DNA from 2 places in the Erwinia sp. 9145 genome. Region 2 is predicted to be linked to the other one. Evidence: predicted binding sites of a transcription regulator. Region 2 holds the regulator's gene; the other holds the start of a gene.

Region 1 (7,933 bases), 2.6 Mb from region 2:
CGCGTCTTGCGGGTTCACCCGGCGCCGCACGTCAGGTTGGCGGCGTGCTGAAACGTCTGCCGGAGGGCAGCAAGCTTCCCTGGCATCGCGTGATTAATCGTGCAGGCATGATCTCTCTTACCGGCGATAACCTTGAACGCCAGCGCAATGCGCTCATCGATGAGGGGATTGACGTCAGCCCGGAAGGCAAAATCGTGCTGAGCCGCTATCGCTGGGAAGGATAGCCGCCCCGAAGGGACGGCAAATCGGCTTACAGAGAGGTTGGCGCAGGTATCGCAGAGGAAGGGGAAACCTGCGTAGGCGAGGTAGAAGGAACGGTGGTCGCCGCGCCGCTTTGCGTCTGCATCGCAACGGAAGGAACCGGTACCAGCGTCAGTTCTTGTTTCGTGCCACCGTTATTAATAACGGGCTTAACGCCATCGGTAATAAACATCATTTTGTTGTTAACGGTGATCGCCGCGCTCAGCAAAATACGTGCGTCGGGTTTAATATCCGCAGGATTGTAAGGCAGAATAAAGTTAAACGGCGCCTGTTTACCATCGGTGCGTACCACGCGTTGCGTAATCACTCTTGAAGGCGCATCTGCAACGGAGGCATCAGAGAGCGTTACGGTCAGGACGGCATCCGGCGGCAGAGCGATACGCTGTCTGATAAATATCGATCCGCTCACATTGGGCTGACGAATCGTTGCCTGCTGCCCTGCGACCTGCGATGCCAGCGTTGCCGTTGGCACATCTCTGCTCTTATCAGCACATCCTGAGAGCGCCACTGCCAGAGCGGCGCCGGTTACCATTGGCCAGACTTTCATTGATTATTCTCCTTCAGATCAATGCAATTATCGCTGCCTCAGCGGGCTGCATGAGACAGAATTTCACTACGTCTTTACTGTTCATTCTGGCACAAGTTATTGATTTTTCCATCCACGCCCGCTGTTTGAACAAGATTTCCCTCCATATCGTTGCGATAACTGGTCGGATCTCGCAAACTTAAGGCGAGACGACTACTGAGGAAGCCGCGATGAGCCAGGCGCTTAAAAATCTTGTTAATCTGCTTAATCTGGAAAAATTAGAGGAAGGGCTGTTTCGCGGGCAGAGTGAAGACCTCGGCCTGCGTCAGGTCTTTGGCGGTCAGGTGGTGGGCCAGGCGCTGTATGCCGCTAAACAGAGTGTGCCAGCGGAACGCATTATTCACTCATTCCACAGCTATTTCCTACGTCCGGGCGACAGCCAGAAAGCCATCATTTATGACGTTGAAAACCTGCGCGACGGACAGAGCTTCAGCGCCAGACGCGTTAGCGCTATTCAGAACGGCCATCCCATTTTTTATATGACCGCCTCTTTTCAGGCGCCCGAAAGCGGTTTTGAACATCAGAAATCGGCGCCTGAAGTGCCCGGCCCGGACAATCTGCCCAGCGAAAGCGAGATCGCCAAAAAGCTGGCGCATTTCATTCCTGAACGCGCGCGCGAGAAATTTCTCTCCGAAAAGCCGTTCGAAATCCGGCCGGTTAAGTTTCATAACCCGCTAAAAGGCGATCCTGATGAGCCGGTCAGACATGTCTGGATAAGAGCCAACGGCCCGATACCGGATGATAAACGCATACATCAGTACCTGCTGGGCTATGCGTCCGATTTCAACTTCCTGCCCGTGGCGCTTCAGCCACACGGCAAAGGTTTTCTTGAGCCGGGAATGCAGGTGGCGACCATCGACCATTCGATGTGGTTCCACCGGCCTTTCGACTTAAATCAGTGGCTGCTCTATAGCGTGGAAAGCACGTCAGCATCCGGCGCCAGAGGGTTTGTGCGCGGCGAGTTTTTTACGCAGGATGGCGTATTGGTGGCTTCGACCGTGCAGGAAGGCGTAATGCGCGACAGGCATTAATACAAAAACGGCCTCTCGCGAGGCCGTTGTACTTTTACAGCAAACCCATTACTGGTTATAGGCACTTTCACCGTGGCTGTTAACGTCAAGTCCTTCACGCTCCTGCTCTTCAGGCACGCGCAGGCCAACCATCATGTCCGCCACTTTGAAAGCAACAAACGCCACAACCGCCGTCCAGACAATAGTCACGCCCACGCTGAACAGCTGGATCCAGACCTGATGCCCCATCGTCACGCCTTCGGCATAACCTACTCCGCCCAGAGAGGAGGAAGCGAAAACACCGGTCAGCAGACATCCCACAACGCCACAAACGCCATGCACGCCGAAGACGTCGCAGGGATCGTCAACGCGCAGCCATTTTTTCAGCGTGGTTACGCCCCAGAAGCCCGCCAGACCGCCAACGATACCGATAATCAGCGCGCCGCCCACGCCCACATAACCACAGGCCGGAGTGACGGCGACCAGTCCGGCAATGGCACCGGAACAGACGCCCAGCAGTGAAGGTTTGCCGCGCAGCGCCCATTCGGCAAATGTCCAGCTCAGCATCGCGCCCGCCGTCGCCATAACGGTATTGATAAACGCCAGTCCGGCGATTTCGTTCGCCGCACTGGCAGAACCGGCGTTGAAGCCAAACCAGCCAACATAGAGGATCGCCGTGCCGGTGAATACCATCGGCAGGTTGTGTGGCTTAAACGCTTCTTTGCCAAAGCCTGCGCGTTTACCTACCAGGTAAGCGCCAACCAACCCGGCAACCGCAGCGTTAATGTGCACCACCGTGCCGCCCGCAAAGTCCAGCGCGCCATCCTGTGCCAGCAGACCGCCTGACCAAACCATATGCGCAATCGGCAAATAGGAGAAGGTGAACCAGATAGCAACGAAGATCAGCAGTGCGGAAAAGCGAATGCGCTCAGCCAGTGCGCCAACAATCAATGCGACGGTAATACAGGCGAACGACGCCTGGAAAGAAACGTGAATATACTGATAGAAACTCCCTACCAGCGCCGTCAGCTGTATGTTTTTCAGCATAACCATGCTGAACCCGCCGAAAAACGCGTTGCCTTCGCTAAACGCCAGCGAGTAGCCGTAAATCATCCATAGCACGCACACCATCGCAAACGTAACCGAGACCTGCGTCAGCATGGAGAGCACGTTTTTTGCGCGGATCAGACCGCCGTAAAACAGCGCAATGCCAGGCAGCGTCATAAAGAGCACCAGCGCGGTGCAGATCATCATAAAGGCATTATCGGCTTTATCCGCTACCGCAGGCGTAGCGGCCATCGCCAGTGAAGGTAACGATGCCAGGCCAGCAAGGCCGACTGCTGCAATTTTTTTATTCATTTTATCCCATCCCATCATCATACTTCGCCCCGAAATTACAGTGCGGCTTCGTCAGTTTCGCCTGTGCGAATACGGATAACCCGTTCCAGCTCTGCGACAAAAATTTTGCCGTCACCGATTTTCCCGGTGTAGGCGGCTTTGCTGATCACATCAATCACTTCATCAAGCTGATCGTCGGCAATGGCGATATCAATTTTTACCTTTGGCAGGAAGTTCACGCTGTATTCTGCACCCCGATAAAGTTCTGCGTGCCCCTTCTGGCGTCCAAACCCTTTTACTTCTGTTACGGTCAATCCCTGAATGCCAATGGAGGAGAGCGCTTCGCGCACGTCTTCCAATTTGAATGGTTTAATTACCACGGTAACCAGCTTCATACGATCCCCTTCAGATAACGGCCGCTATATGGAATATGGATTGGTTAAAGCAAAGGCTGTGCCATAACGCCGTCTGGAGTTATTTAGCGCATCAGCGCGGGGCAGCAATGAAAAAAAGGAGTCAGGTGGTCAGGAAGAGTAAAAAAAACGCACCATTTCGGTGCGTTATGCGTTCCGTCAGTGCAGAATTTTCTTACAACGCATTTTCCTGGTGCAGTGGAGTAACGTGCAAATCTTCACCTGCCCGCTGGAGTTGATACATCTGCCAGTAGCGCCCCTGTTTTTCCAGAAGATCATGATGATTGCCCTGCTCAACAATACGCCCACGGTGCAGCACCACAATCGCATCGGCTTCGGTGATCGTTGAAAGGCGGTGAGCGATCACCACCAGCGTGGTCTGCTGTCGAACAGCATGCAGCGCTTTTTGAATCGCCTGTTCCGTCCCCGAGTCGATATTGGCGGTGGCCTCGTCGAGGATCAGGATCTGCGGCGCGGCAACCAGCACGCGAGCCAGCGCCAGCAGCTGTTTTTGCCCGACGGAGAGCGTGTTTCCCTGTTCACCGAGTCGGGTGTGAATACCGTTTACCAGACCGCGCGCCAGTTCGGCCAGCTGCACCGTCTCCAGCGCTTGCCATACCGTGTCTTCAGCGATATTGCGGCCCAGCGTCACGTTAGCCATCAGGGTATCCGCCAGCACTACCGGGTCCTGCTGTACCATCGCCACGCCCTGCCTTAACGCCGCATGGCTGAACATACTGAGCGGGCGGCCATCAAGCAGGATTTCGCCCTGCTCAATCGGATAATAGCCCATCAGCAGATTTGCCAACGTACTTTTCCCGCTGCCGGTGTGGCCTACCAGGGCAACAAAACTGTGCGACGGTACGGTAAGATTAATATCGTGCAGCACGTAACGATCGTCACGGTAGGCAAAATTCAAATCGGCAATTGTGATACTGCCCGAATTCAGCGATGACGCATCATCACCATAGTGCTGGCGAGGCGCATCCATCAGTTCAAAAATACGCTCTCCCGCCACTACCGCCTGCTGAAGCATTGACTGCTGCGTGGTCAGCTCAATTAGCGGCTCGTTTAACCTGCCGAGATAGTTGATGAAGGCGTAAAGCACGCCCACTTCAATCGTTCCGGTCGGGGAAAAGCCGAACAACAGCATCAGTCCGCACAGAATGAGCGCCGAAAACAGGCTCAGCAACGGCCGCAGCAGGAAGCCGTCCAGCTTCAGCGTTTGCATTCGCGCAAGATAGTGCGAACGGCTTGCCGCGCCCAGCCGCTCGCCAAAGCGCGCCTGCTGGCGAAACTGCTGGATAACGCTCATGCCATTGATGACCTCATTGAAGCCATTATTGATATCCGCCAGATAACCACGCACGCTGCGCACGATCGGCGTGCTGTAGCGCTGGTAAATCAGCATCACCGTCAGCACCGCCGGAAAAATCATTATCGCGATCAGCGCCATGCGCCAGTTCAGGCTGAACATCGCCACCAGCATGGCGCCGACCAGCGCCGCGCTGCGCATCACCGTCGCCACCACCGTGACGTACAGATCGCGCACGACTTCCGTATCATTGGTGACCCGGGAAATAATCTGCCCGACGGGCTGCGTATCAAAGGCATTAAGCGGCTGACGCAGCGCCGCATCCATCACGTCCGTACGTAACCGCTGCACCACGCCCACCGCCGCCTGGTTAAACAGCAGTGCCTGCCAGTAATGAAGCGCGGCGGCCAGCAGTTGCAGTAAAATAAAACTCACCGCGAGGCCGGCGATAACGCCCGGCAGCAGGCGGTGTTTTGCCACCAGATTATCAATAAAGTAGCTGACCAGAACCGGCCCCAGTACTTCCGCACCGGCAGCAATCCACAGCAGCAGTACCGCCAGCCCCAGCGATTTGCGCCACGGTGAACCGTAGGCCAGCAGGCGTTTTACCGTCGGCCAGAGTTGAACGGTATTAGCCATGAGCGACCTCCGTTTCGTCGTCGTTCAGTGCAGCCTCAAGCTGCTGATAGCGATGCATCTCCTGATACCACCCCGGCTGCGCAGCAAGCTGCTCATGATTTCCACGCTGCATGACGCCGCCGCGCTGCATCACCAGAATCTCGCTGGCTTCATTCAGCGCCGACAGACGATGTGCGCTGATGATAATGGTGCGTCCTTCGCCCCACTGGCGGAGATTGTGCAAAATTTCATGCTCCGTTCTGCCGTCGACCGCCGACAGCGCATCGTCAAGGATCAATATTTCCGCATCCAGCAGTAGCGCCCGCGCAATAGAGATTCGCTGCTTCTGACCACCTGACAGCATCACGCCCCGCTCGCCTACCTCGGTTTCGTACCCCTGCGGCAGACGCAGAATGTCGTCATGCACGTTCGCCAGCCTCGCCGCCTGCTCAATATCACTCTGGCTGGCGGTAGGGCGCCCCAGCGCGATGTTACTGGCGACGGTATCAGAGAAGAGAAACGGCGTCTGGCTGACCACCGCCAGCCGCCCGCGCCAGCTCTCAAGTTGCAGCTGCGACAGCGGAATGTCGTGATAGCGAATGTCGCCGTCGGTAACATCATAATGCCGCTGGATCAGGCTGAGCAGCGTACTTTTCCCCGATCCGGTTGGGCCGCACAGGCCAAGCATCTGGCCCGGCGCAAGGTTGAGGTCGATCCCCGTGAGCGACGCCTGCTGCGCGCCCGGATAGCTGAATGTATTTATTGCGACACGCAGTTCGCCACGCCCCTCAGGCAGGATTTTCTCGCCATCCACCACCGTTGGGCGCTCTGCCAGCAGAGACTGAATGCGGCTCCAGGCGGCGCTGCCGCGTTCGACGATATTAAACATCCAGGCCAGCGCCAGCATCGGCCAGATCATCAATCCAAGGTACATCACGAAGCTGGTGAGTTGACCCAGCGTCATATCGCCATGCCAGACCAGCCAACTGCCGCCGCCGACGGCCAGCAGATTCGACATGCCCACGGCGATATAGATTGTGGGATCGAAACGGGCATCCACCCGCGCCACGCGCAGGTTTTTTTGTCCGGTTTCGCGCGCAATACCGGCAAACTGCGCGGACTGGTGATCCTCAAGCCCAAAAGCCTTAATCAGACGAATGCTGGTCAGGCTCTCCTGGGTCTGATCGTTAAGGGAGGAGAAGGCCGCCTGCGCAAGCTTAAATCGCTGATGAAGCTTATCGCCATAACGTTTGATCACCAGCGCCATCACCGGCATCGGCAGCAGGGCCAACAGGGTCAACTGCCAGCTAATTTGTGTGCTCATGACAACCAGCACCACAATGCCCATCACCAGCGAATCCACCAGCGTCAGTACGCCCTCGCCTGCGGCGAAGACCACGCGATCGACGTCATTTGTCGCACGCGCCATCAGATCGCCGGTGCGGTGACGCAGGTAAAATTCAGGATACTGGCGGCTGAGCTGACGGTAGAAATCCTGTCGGAGCTCGACGGCAAGCTGATAAGATGCCCCAAAAAGCAGCACGCGCCAGACGTAGCGCAGCAGATAAACCACCACTGCCGTAGCCAGCATGGCACCCGTCCAGATAAACAGCTGTGATGTGCTCATCTGCTGCCGGGTTATACCGTCCACGATCACGCCAACCACTTTTGGCGGCAACAGTTGAAGGATCGCAATAATAATCAGCAGCAAGACGGCGCCGAGGTAACGCCGCCATTCACGAAAAAAAAACCAACGTAGTTGACTAAACAATCGCACAAATACCGTCCCGGGCAGGCGTAAGGTGATTACTGAGCGCGCGCAAGCGGCAGCGCCGTGGTGTATTTTATCTCTTCCATCGCAAAGCTCGAAGTCACATCCAGTAAACCCGGCACCCCGTTCACTAAGCGCTTATAGAAGGCGTCATAACTTTTCATATCCGCCACCTGAATCCGCAGCAAATAGTCATATTCGCCCGCCATTCGGTAACATCCCATGACTTCCGGCATGGCATTGACCTGATCAACAAACTGCTGATACCAGCTTTTACTGTGCTGCTGAGTTTTGATCAGCATAAAAGCCGTAAGCGAAAGTGCTAACTTGTCGGCATCCAACAGCGCCACGCGCCCGCGTATATAGCCCTCTTCTTCGAGCTTTTTCAGCCTCTTCCAGCACGGCGTGGTGGTGAGGTGAACGGCATCCGCCAGCGCCTGAAGCGATAGCGTACAGTCCTGTTGCAGCAGATCGAGCAGTTTAAGATCGGTTTTATCTGTCATACCGTCGTCCGGGAGAAAAGTTTTCTCATATTGGGCCATTATACAGGAAAAATGGCAAACCTATTTTCCTGATAATGCCGTACGCTGCGACAAATCAATAACACGGTGATGATGCAGA
Region 2 (7,933 bases):
GTTATCGCTCTGGCATGGCTACTGTTCATTATCAGAATCGCCCGGCGCGCCGAGCGTGATAACAATGACACGCTCACCCAGGAACAGCTCAAAGAACTGCCGCGCGATGAAACAGGCAACACCGTGGCTTTCCTGTGGCTGGCCGTAGCGCTGATTATTCTGCCGATGTCGACGCGCATGGTGATCGATAACGCCACCGTTATTGCCGACTATTTTGGCATCAGCGAGCTGATTATCGGCCTGACTCTGGTTTCCGTCGGCACCAGCCTGCCGGAGCTGGCAACGGTCATTGCCGGGGCGCTTAAGGGTGAAGACGATATTGCTATCGGCAATCTAATCGGCTCCAATATCTACAATATGGCTATCGTGCTGGGCGTACCTGCCTTAGTGCAGCCGGGCAGCATCGATCCGCAGGCGTTTTCGCGCGATTACTGGGTGATGCTGGGCGTCAGCGCGCTGTTTACCGTGCTGTGCTTACAGCGTGGCCGCCGTATCGGCAGAGCCGCTGGCGCGCTTCTTTTATGTGGCTTTGTGGCCTGGGTTGCTACGCTGTTCTGGCTGCCCTCGGCTACCCTCTGGTAAAGGATTGAAAACTATGTCACCGCAACCGCTCGACCCGAATTTTGATTTTCAACAGGCAGGCAAAGAGGTTCTTTCTATCGAGCGCGCGGGTCTGGAGCATCTCGATCAGTACATTAATCACGACTTTTCCCGGGCCTGTGAGCGCATTTACGGCTGCAAAGGCAAAGTGGTGGTGATGGGTATCGGCAAATCAGGCCATATTGGTAAAAAGATGGCGGCAACCTTCGCCAGTACCGGTACGCCCGCCTTTTTTGTTCATCCTGCCGAAGCCAGCCACGGCGATCTGGGCATGGTCAGCGCGGACGATGTGGTGATCGCCATCTCCAACTCAGGCGAGTCTGCTGAGATCCTCGCCCTGATCCCGGTGCTGAAACGCCTGCATGTGTTACTGATTTGTATGACCAGCCGACCGGAGAGCGCGATGGGGCGTGCTGCGGATATCCATCTCTGTGTTAAAGTACCGGAAGAAGCCTGTCCGCTGGGCCTGGCGCCAACCTCAAGCACCACCGCCACGCTGGTGATGGGCGATGCGCTGGCCGTTGCGCTGCTGAAGGCGCGTGGCTTTACCGCCGAAGATTTTGCGCTCTCTCATCCGGGCGGCGCGTTAGGTCGCAAGCTGTTGCTCACGGTTAATGACATCATGCACACGGGCGATGATATTCCTCACGTCAGCCACGATGCTTCATTACGTGATGCCCTGCTGGAGATCACCCGTAAAAACATGGGCATGACGGTGATCTGCAATGATTTAATGAAGATCGAAGGCGTATTCACCGATGGCGATCTCCGTCGCGTGTTTGATATGGGCATCGATATTCAGCATGCCGGCATCGCCAGCGTGATGACCAGCGGCGGCGTTCGGGTGCGGCCTAACACGCTGGCGGTGGAAGCGCTCAATCTGATGCAGAGCCGGAATATTACCGCCGTGATGGTCGCCGATGGCGATCGCCTGCTTGGCGTGGTGCATATGCATGACATGCTGCGCGCGGGCGTGGTTTAACGAGGAATAAAGACGAATGAGTACCTGGGTTGAAACCTGCTACGGCGCGGTCAGCAAAGACGTTATGACTCGTGCTGCGCAGATCAAACTGCTGATTTGCGACGTGGACGGCGTGATGTCGGACGGCGTCATTTTTCAGGGCAACAGCGGCGAAGAACTGAAGGCATTTAACGTCCGCGATGGTTATGGCATCCGCTGCCTGCTCAACGCCGACGTAGAGGTCGCCATTATCACCGGCCGTAAAGCAAAGCTGCTGGAAGATCGCTGCGCCACGCTGGGCATTACGCATCTTTACCAGGGACAGTCCGATAAGCTTTTGGCCTTCCATGAACTTCTGGATACACTGTCGCTAACGCCTGAACAGGTCGCTTACATTGGCGATGACCTGATCGACTGGCCGGTAATGGAAAAGGTGGGCCTCAGCGTTGCCGTGGCCGATGCGCACCCGGTGCTGCTTCCGCGCGCAAAATATGTCACCCGTATCAATGGCGGACGCGGCGCAGTGCGGGAAATTTGCGATCTGATTCTCATCGCACAGGATAAGTTTGATGATGCCAAAGGGCAGTCTGTATGAGTAAAACAAGGCGCTGGATGACGCTGTTGCTGGCGTTGGTGGCTATCGTATTGATCGGCTGGAACCTCGCGGATACCGATAACGATGCCGCCAGAAAAAAAACGAACAGTGAAGAGCCGACCTACACCAGCCAAAGCTCCAACACGGTGGTCTATAACCCGCAGGGTACGCTGAGCTACAAACTGGTTTCCGATACCGTCACCTGGTTTTCTGAAGAGTCGGTTAGCTGGTTCGATAACCCGGTAATGACCACCTACGATGACAATAAAGTGCCGACCTGGTCGGTAAGATCGGATAAAGCCAAACTGACCAATGACCGAATGCTGTACCTTTACGGTCACGTTGAGGTGAACAGCCTGACGAAAGATGCGCAGTTGGAACGCATAAAAACGGATAATGCCATCGTTAACCTGGTGACGCAGGACGTCACGTCCGACGATCGTGTTACGCTTTATGGCAGCAGCTTTAACTCTACAGGCATGAAAATGCGTGGAAACTTACGGAAAAAAACTGCCGAGTTGATTGAAAAGGTCAAAACCTCTTATGAAATTCAAAATGAAAAACAACCTTAAGCGCTTAACGCTTGGCCTGTTGTTGGCCACCAGCCTGCCGGCGTTTGCGCTGACAGGCGACTCGGACAAACCGGTCAACGTGGATTCTGAAAATCAGGCGCTGGATATGCAGGGCAACGTCGCCACGTTTACCGGCAACGTTATCGTGACTCAGGGCTCGATTAAAATCACCGCTGACAAAGTAGTGGTCACCCGTCCGGGCGGCGACAGCAATAAAACCATCGTTGACGCTTACGGCCAGCCCGCCACCTTCTATCAAATGCAGGACAGCGGCAAACCGGTCAAAGGCCATGCGCAGAAAATGCATTACGAGCTGGCGAAAGACTTTGTCGAGCTGACGGGCGATGCGTTTCTTGAACAGCTCGACAGCAACGTGAAAGGCGACCGCATTACCTATCTGGTTAAAGAGCAGAAAATGCAGGCTTACGGCAGCAGCGGCAAGCGCGTCACCACGATCCTGGTGCCGTCACAGCTTCAGGACAAAGGCAACGCCCCTGACGGACAAAAAAAGAGTAACTGATGGCGACTTTAATTGCGGAAAATCTGGCGAAGGCTTACAAAGGCCGTCGCGTGGTGGAAGATGTCAGCCTGGAAGTTAAATCCGGCGAAATTGTTGGCCTGCTTGGCCCGAACGGCGCGGGTAAAACCACCACGTTTTATATGGTGGTCGGCATTGTGCCGCGCGACGCGGGCCGCATCGTTATTGATGATGAGGATATCAGCATCCTGCCGCTTCACGCGCGTGCGCGTCGCGGCATCGGCTACCTGCCGCAGGAAGCCTCGATTTTCCGCCGTTTAAGCGTGTATGACAATCTGATGGCCGTCTTGCAGATCCGTGAGGATCTCACCACCGAACAGCGAGAAGATCGCGCTAACGAGCTGATGAGCGAGTTTCACATTGAGCACCTGCGTGACAACATCGGTCAGGCGCTCTCCGGCGGTGAACGCCGTCGCGTTGAAATCGCCCGCGCGCTGGCGGCAAATCCCAAATTCATCCTGCTGGACGAGCCATTCGCCGGTGTCGATCCCATCTCGGTTATTGATATTAAAAAGATCATTGAGCACCTGCGCGACAGCGGCCTGGGCGTGCTGATCACCGATCACAACGTGCGTGAAACGCTGGCGGTCTGCGAACGGGCTTACATCGTCAGCCAGGGACACTTAATCGCCCACGGTTCGCCGGAAGCGATCCTTGCTGACGAACAGGTAAAACGCGTCTATTTGGGAGAAGAGTTCAGACTCTGATAAGGTATTCATCGCTGTTAAGTTTTAAGGAAATTGTACCCTGAATATGAAGCAAGGTTTGCAACTCAGGCTTAGTCAACAGCTTGCCATGACGCCGCAGCTACAGCAGGCCATCCGCCTGCTGCAACTCTCCACGCTTGAGCTTCAGCAGGAGATTCAGCAGGCGCTGGAAACCAACCCCTTGCTTGAACAGACGGAGTTTCACGAAGAGGTCGAAACCCGCGAGTACCAGGAGAAGGAAGCGCTGGACACGCGTGAAGCGCTTGAGCAGAAAGAGATGCCGGAAGAGCTTCCTCTGGATGCCACCTGGGACGAGATCTATACCGCCGGCACGCCTTCGGGCACCGGTACGGATTATCATGATGACGAACTGCCTGTTTATCAGGGCGAAACCACCCAGTCGCTTCAGGACTATCTGATGTGGCAGGTTGGGCTGACGCCGTTCAGCGAGACGGATCGCGCCATTGCCACCTCGATTGTCGATGCCGTTGACGACACCGGTTATCTCACCGCCACGCTCGAAGAGATACTTGAGAGCATTGGCGATGAAGATCTGTCCCCTGACGAAGTCGAGGCGGTACTGAAGCGCGTTCAGCGTTTTGACCCCGTCGGGGTATGCGCGCGCAACCTGCGCGACTGTCTGCTGGTTCAGCTTTCACAGTTCTTACCCGATCAGCCGTTTTTATCGGAAGCCAGGCTGATTGTCGGCGAACATCTCGACCTGTTGGCCAATCATGACTTTCGCAGCCTGATGCGGATTACGCGTCTGAAAGAGGACGTGCTGAAAAATGCGATGCAGCTGATCCAGAGCCTCGACCCGCGTCCCGGCCAGTCGATCAACACCAGCGAGCCGGAGTACGTGATCCCCGATGTACTGGTGAAACAGATCAGCGGGCGCTGGGCCGTGGAACTCAACAGCGACAGCGTGCCGAGACTGCGCATTAATCAGCACTATGCGTCGCTGGGGGGCTCATCCCGCAACGACAGCGACAACCAGTTTATTCGCAGCAACTTGCAGGAAGCGAAATGGCTGATCAAGAGTCTGGAGAGCCGCAACGATACGCTGCTGAAGGTCACCCGCTGCATCGTTGAGCAGCAGCAGGCGTTCTTTGAGCAGGGCGAGGAGTTTATGCGTCCGATGGTGCTGGCTGATATCGCCAGCGCCGTGGAGATGCATGAATCGACGATCTCTCGCGTCACCACGCAGAAATATCTGCACAGCCCGCGCGGCATTTTTGAACTCAAATATTTTTTCTCCAGTCACGTCAGTACGGAAGGTGGCGGCGAAGCCTCATCAACGGCGATACGCGCACTGGTGAAGAAATTAATCTCGGCGGAAAATCCCGCTAAGCCTCTGAGTGACAGTAAGCTGACCACCCTGCTCTCCGGCCAGGGGATCATGGTGGCTCGCCGCACCGTCGCGAAGTACCGAGAGTCTTTATCCATCCCGCCTTCAAATCAGCGTAAACAGCTGGTCTGAATGAACAGATAAGGAAGACAGTATGCAACTCAATATTACCGGACAGAACGTTGAAATCACCGAGCCGCTGCGCGACTTTGTTACCAGCAAATTCGCCAAGCTTGAGCAGTATTTTGATCGCATCAATCAGGTTTATATTGTTCTGAAGGTCGCGAAAGTGACCCAGATAGCGGAGGCGACGCTGCACGTTAACGGCGGCGAGTTGCATGCCACATCGGAAGAAAAAGATATGTATGCGGCGATTGATGGCTTAATTGATAAGCTGACACGCCAGTTAAACAAACATAAAGACAAGTTAAAACAACACTAATTTTGCGCAGGCATTGATTATTTTTTCAACATCCTTATCTATGATAAGGATGGGATGTCCGGCTCGTCCTCTTGCAAAGAGAACGAGCCGTTAACCTCTGTATCATGCCTGTCGTTGACCGGGGCGCCGCGCTGCGGTTCTGGCGACGTAATAAAAAAGCGCCATTGACCAGGCGGAAGCGAGCACGTAAGTGAAACTATGATGAACAATGATGCAACACTGGAACTACGCTCGGTACTGAGCGTGGACTGTACCCGGAGCGGCGTACACTGCCAAAGCAAGAAACGGGCGCTGGAAATCATCAGCGAACTGGCGGCAAAACAGCTTAATCTGCCTCATCAGACGATCTTTGAGGCGATACTGACGCGCGAGCGTATGGGCAGTACCGGCATTGGCAACGGCATTGCGATCCCGCACGGCAAGCTGATTGAAGATACGCTGCGCGCGGTCGGTGTCTTTATCCGACTTGACCAGCCTATCGCCTTTGATGCCATTGATAACCAGCCGGTTGATCTGCTTTTTGCGCTGCTGGTGCCTGCCGATCAGTGTAAAACGCATCTGCATACGCTTTCGCTGGTGGCTAAACGTCTGGCGGACAAAACCGTTTGCCGCCGCCTGCGCGCTGCCCAGAGCGATGAAGAACTGTATGAAATCATGGCGGAAGATCATGAACAAAGCCACTAAGCCAGTCGTCGGCAGACGGGATGGCATGTAATATGGAAGGGAAGCCGTCGCGCTGAGGCGACTTCCCAACCGCCAACAGGCAAATCAGGAGAATATCTCATGGTGCTGATGATCGTCAGCGGTCGTTCAGGCTCCGGCAAATCCGTTGCGTTGCGGGCGCTTGAGGATATGGGCTTTTACTGCGTTGACAATCTGCCCGTCACCCTGCTGCCTGAACTGGCAAAGTCGCTTGCTGACAGAAATATTTCGGCGGCAGTAAGCATTGACGTGCGCAATATGCCTGAATCGCCGGAAGTATTTGAGAAAGCCCTGACGAATCTGCCGGACAGCTTTTCTCCTCAGCTACTGTTTCTGGATGCCGATCGCAATACGCTGATCCGTCGCTACAGCGACACGCGCCGACTTCATCCGCTCTCCAGTAAAAATCTTTCGCTGGAAAGCGCCATCGATGAAGAGAGCGATCTGCTTGAACCGCTGCGCTCGCGCGCCGACCTTATCGTCGATACGTCAGAGATGTCGGTACATGAGCTGGCTGAAATGCTGCGCACCCGCCTGCTTGGCAAGCGCGAGCGTGAACTGACGATGGTGTTTGAATCGTTTGGTTTTAAGCACGGCCTCCCTATTGATGCTGACTACGTTTTCGACGTGCGCTTTTTGCCCAATCCGCACTGGGACCCGAAACTGCGCCCGATGACCGGTCTCGATCGTCCGGTTGCCGCCTTCCTCGACCGCCATACGGAAGTCCATAACTTTATTTATCAGACGCGTAGCTATCTGGAACTGTGGCTGCCAATGCTTGAAACCAATAACCGCAGCTATCTGACGGTCGCCATCGGCTGTACAGGCGGTAAGCATCGTTCCGTTTACATTGCCGAGCAGCTTGCCGACTATTTCCGCTCGCGCGGTAAGAACGTTCAGTCGCGGCATCGCACGCTGGAAAAACGCAAATCATGACCATCAGACATACCGTTGAAATCACCAACAAGCTGGGAATGCACGCCCGTCCGGCGATGAAGCTGTTTGAACTGGTTCAGAGTTTTGACGCTGAAGTTCTGCTGCGCAACGAGAGCGGCACCGAAGCCGAAGCCAGCAGCGTTATCGCGCTGCTGATGCTGGATTCGGCGCAGGGCGGACAAATAGAGATCGAAGCCACCGGCCCGGAAGAGCAGCAGGCATTAACGGCCGTGATTGCGCTGTTCAACGCCGGTTTCGACGAAGACTGACTGTTCCCGCGCTGTCGTTAAAGCCGGTGTTCGCGAATAAATCCTTCACCGCCCAGCTGCTTCATCTGTCGTAAAATCCACTGCTGACGCTGGCGGACATAGCCCGATGGCGCATCAGCGCGAAACCTGATGGGATTAGGCAGAACGGCCGCCAGCAGCGCGGCTTCCGACATTGATAGGCGGCTGGCAGGCTTATGGAAGTAGCGCTGAGAGGCTTCTTCAACGCCGAATACGCCGTCGCCAAATTCCGCCACGTTCAGATA

What was found. Region 2 encodes sigma-54, which starts transcription at its own class of promoters, with help from an activator protein. Its sites were predicted from a motif close to GTTGGCACANNTTTCGCTNT; they were not measured.
Region 1: glnK (P-II family nitrogen regulator) is a predicted target of sigma-54. The motif match lies at 3,637-3,656, and genes of this name have one in related genera.

The regions. Positions count from the first base shown of each region.
Region 1 is NZ_JQNE01000001.1:843,818-851,750, reverse strand. It holds gene FA91_RS04170 (MGMT family protein) at 1-224, shown strand, start outside; gene FA91_RS04165 (YbaY family lipoprotein) at 251-808, opposite strand; gene tesB (acyl-CoA thioesterase II) at 1,018-1,878, shown strand; gene amtB (ammonium transporter AmtB) at 1,927-3,216, opposite strand; gene glnK (P-II family nitrogen regulator) at 3,252-3,590, opposite strand; gene FA91_RS04145 (SmdB family multidrug efflux ABC transporter permease/ATP-binding protein) at 3,784-5,562, opposite strand; gene FA91_RS04140 (SmdA family multidrug ABC transporter permease/ATP-binding protein) at 5,555-7,318, opposite strand; gene FA91_RS04135 (Lrp/AsnC family transcriptional regulator) at 7,348-7,815, opposite strand; gene FA91_RS04130 (PLP-dependent cysteine synthase family protein) at 7,933-7,933, shown strand, end outside.
Region 2 is NZ_JQNE01000001.1:3,407,701-3,415,633, forward strand. It holds gene FA91_RS16130 (calcium/sodium antiporter) at 1-582, shown strand, start outside; gene kdsD (arabinose-5-phosphate isomerase KdsD) at 596-1,582, shown strand; gene kdsC (3-deoxy-manno-octulosonate-8-phosphatase KdsC) at 1,599-2,156, shown strand; gene lptC (LPS export ABC transporter periplasmic protein LptC) at 2,153-2,728, shown strand; gene lptA (lipopolysaccharide ABC transporter substrate-binding protein LptA) at 2,700-3,248, shown strand; gene lptB (LPS export ABC transporter ATP-binding protein) at 3,248-3,973, shown strand; gene rpoN (RNA polymerase factor sigma-54) at 4,020-5,453, shown strand; gene hpf (ribosome hibernation promoting factor) at 5,476-5,763, shown strand; gene ptsN (PTS IIA-like nitrogen regulatory protein PtsN) at 5,965-6,447, shown strand; gene rapZ (RNase adapter RapZ) at 6,547-7,401, shown strand; gene npr (PTS phosphocarrier protein NPr) at 7,398-7,670, shown strand; gene mtgA (monofunctional biosynthetic peptidoglycan transglycosylase) at 7,688-7,933, opposite strand, start outside.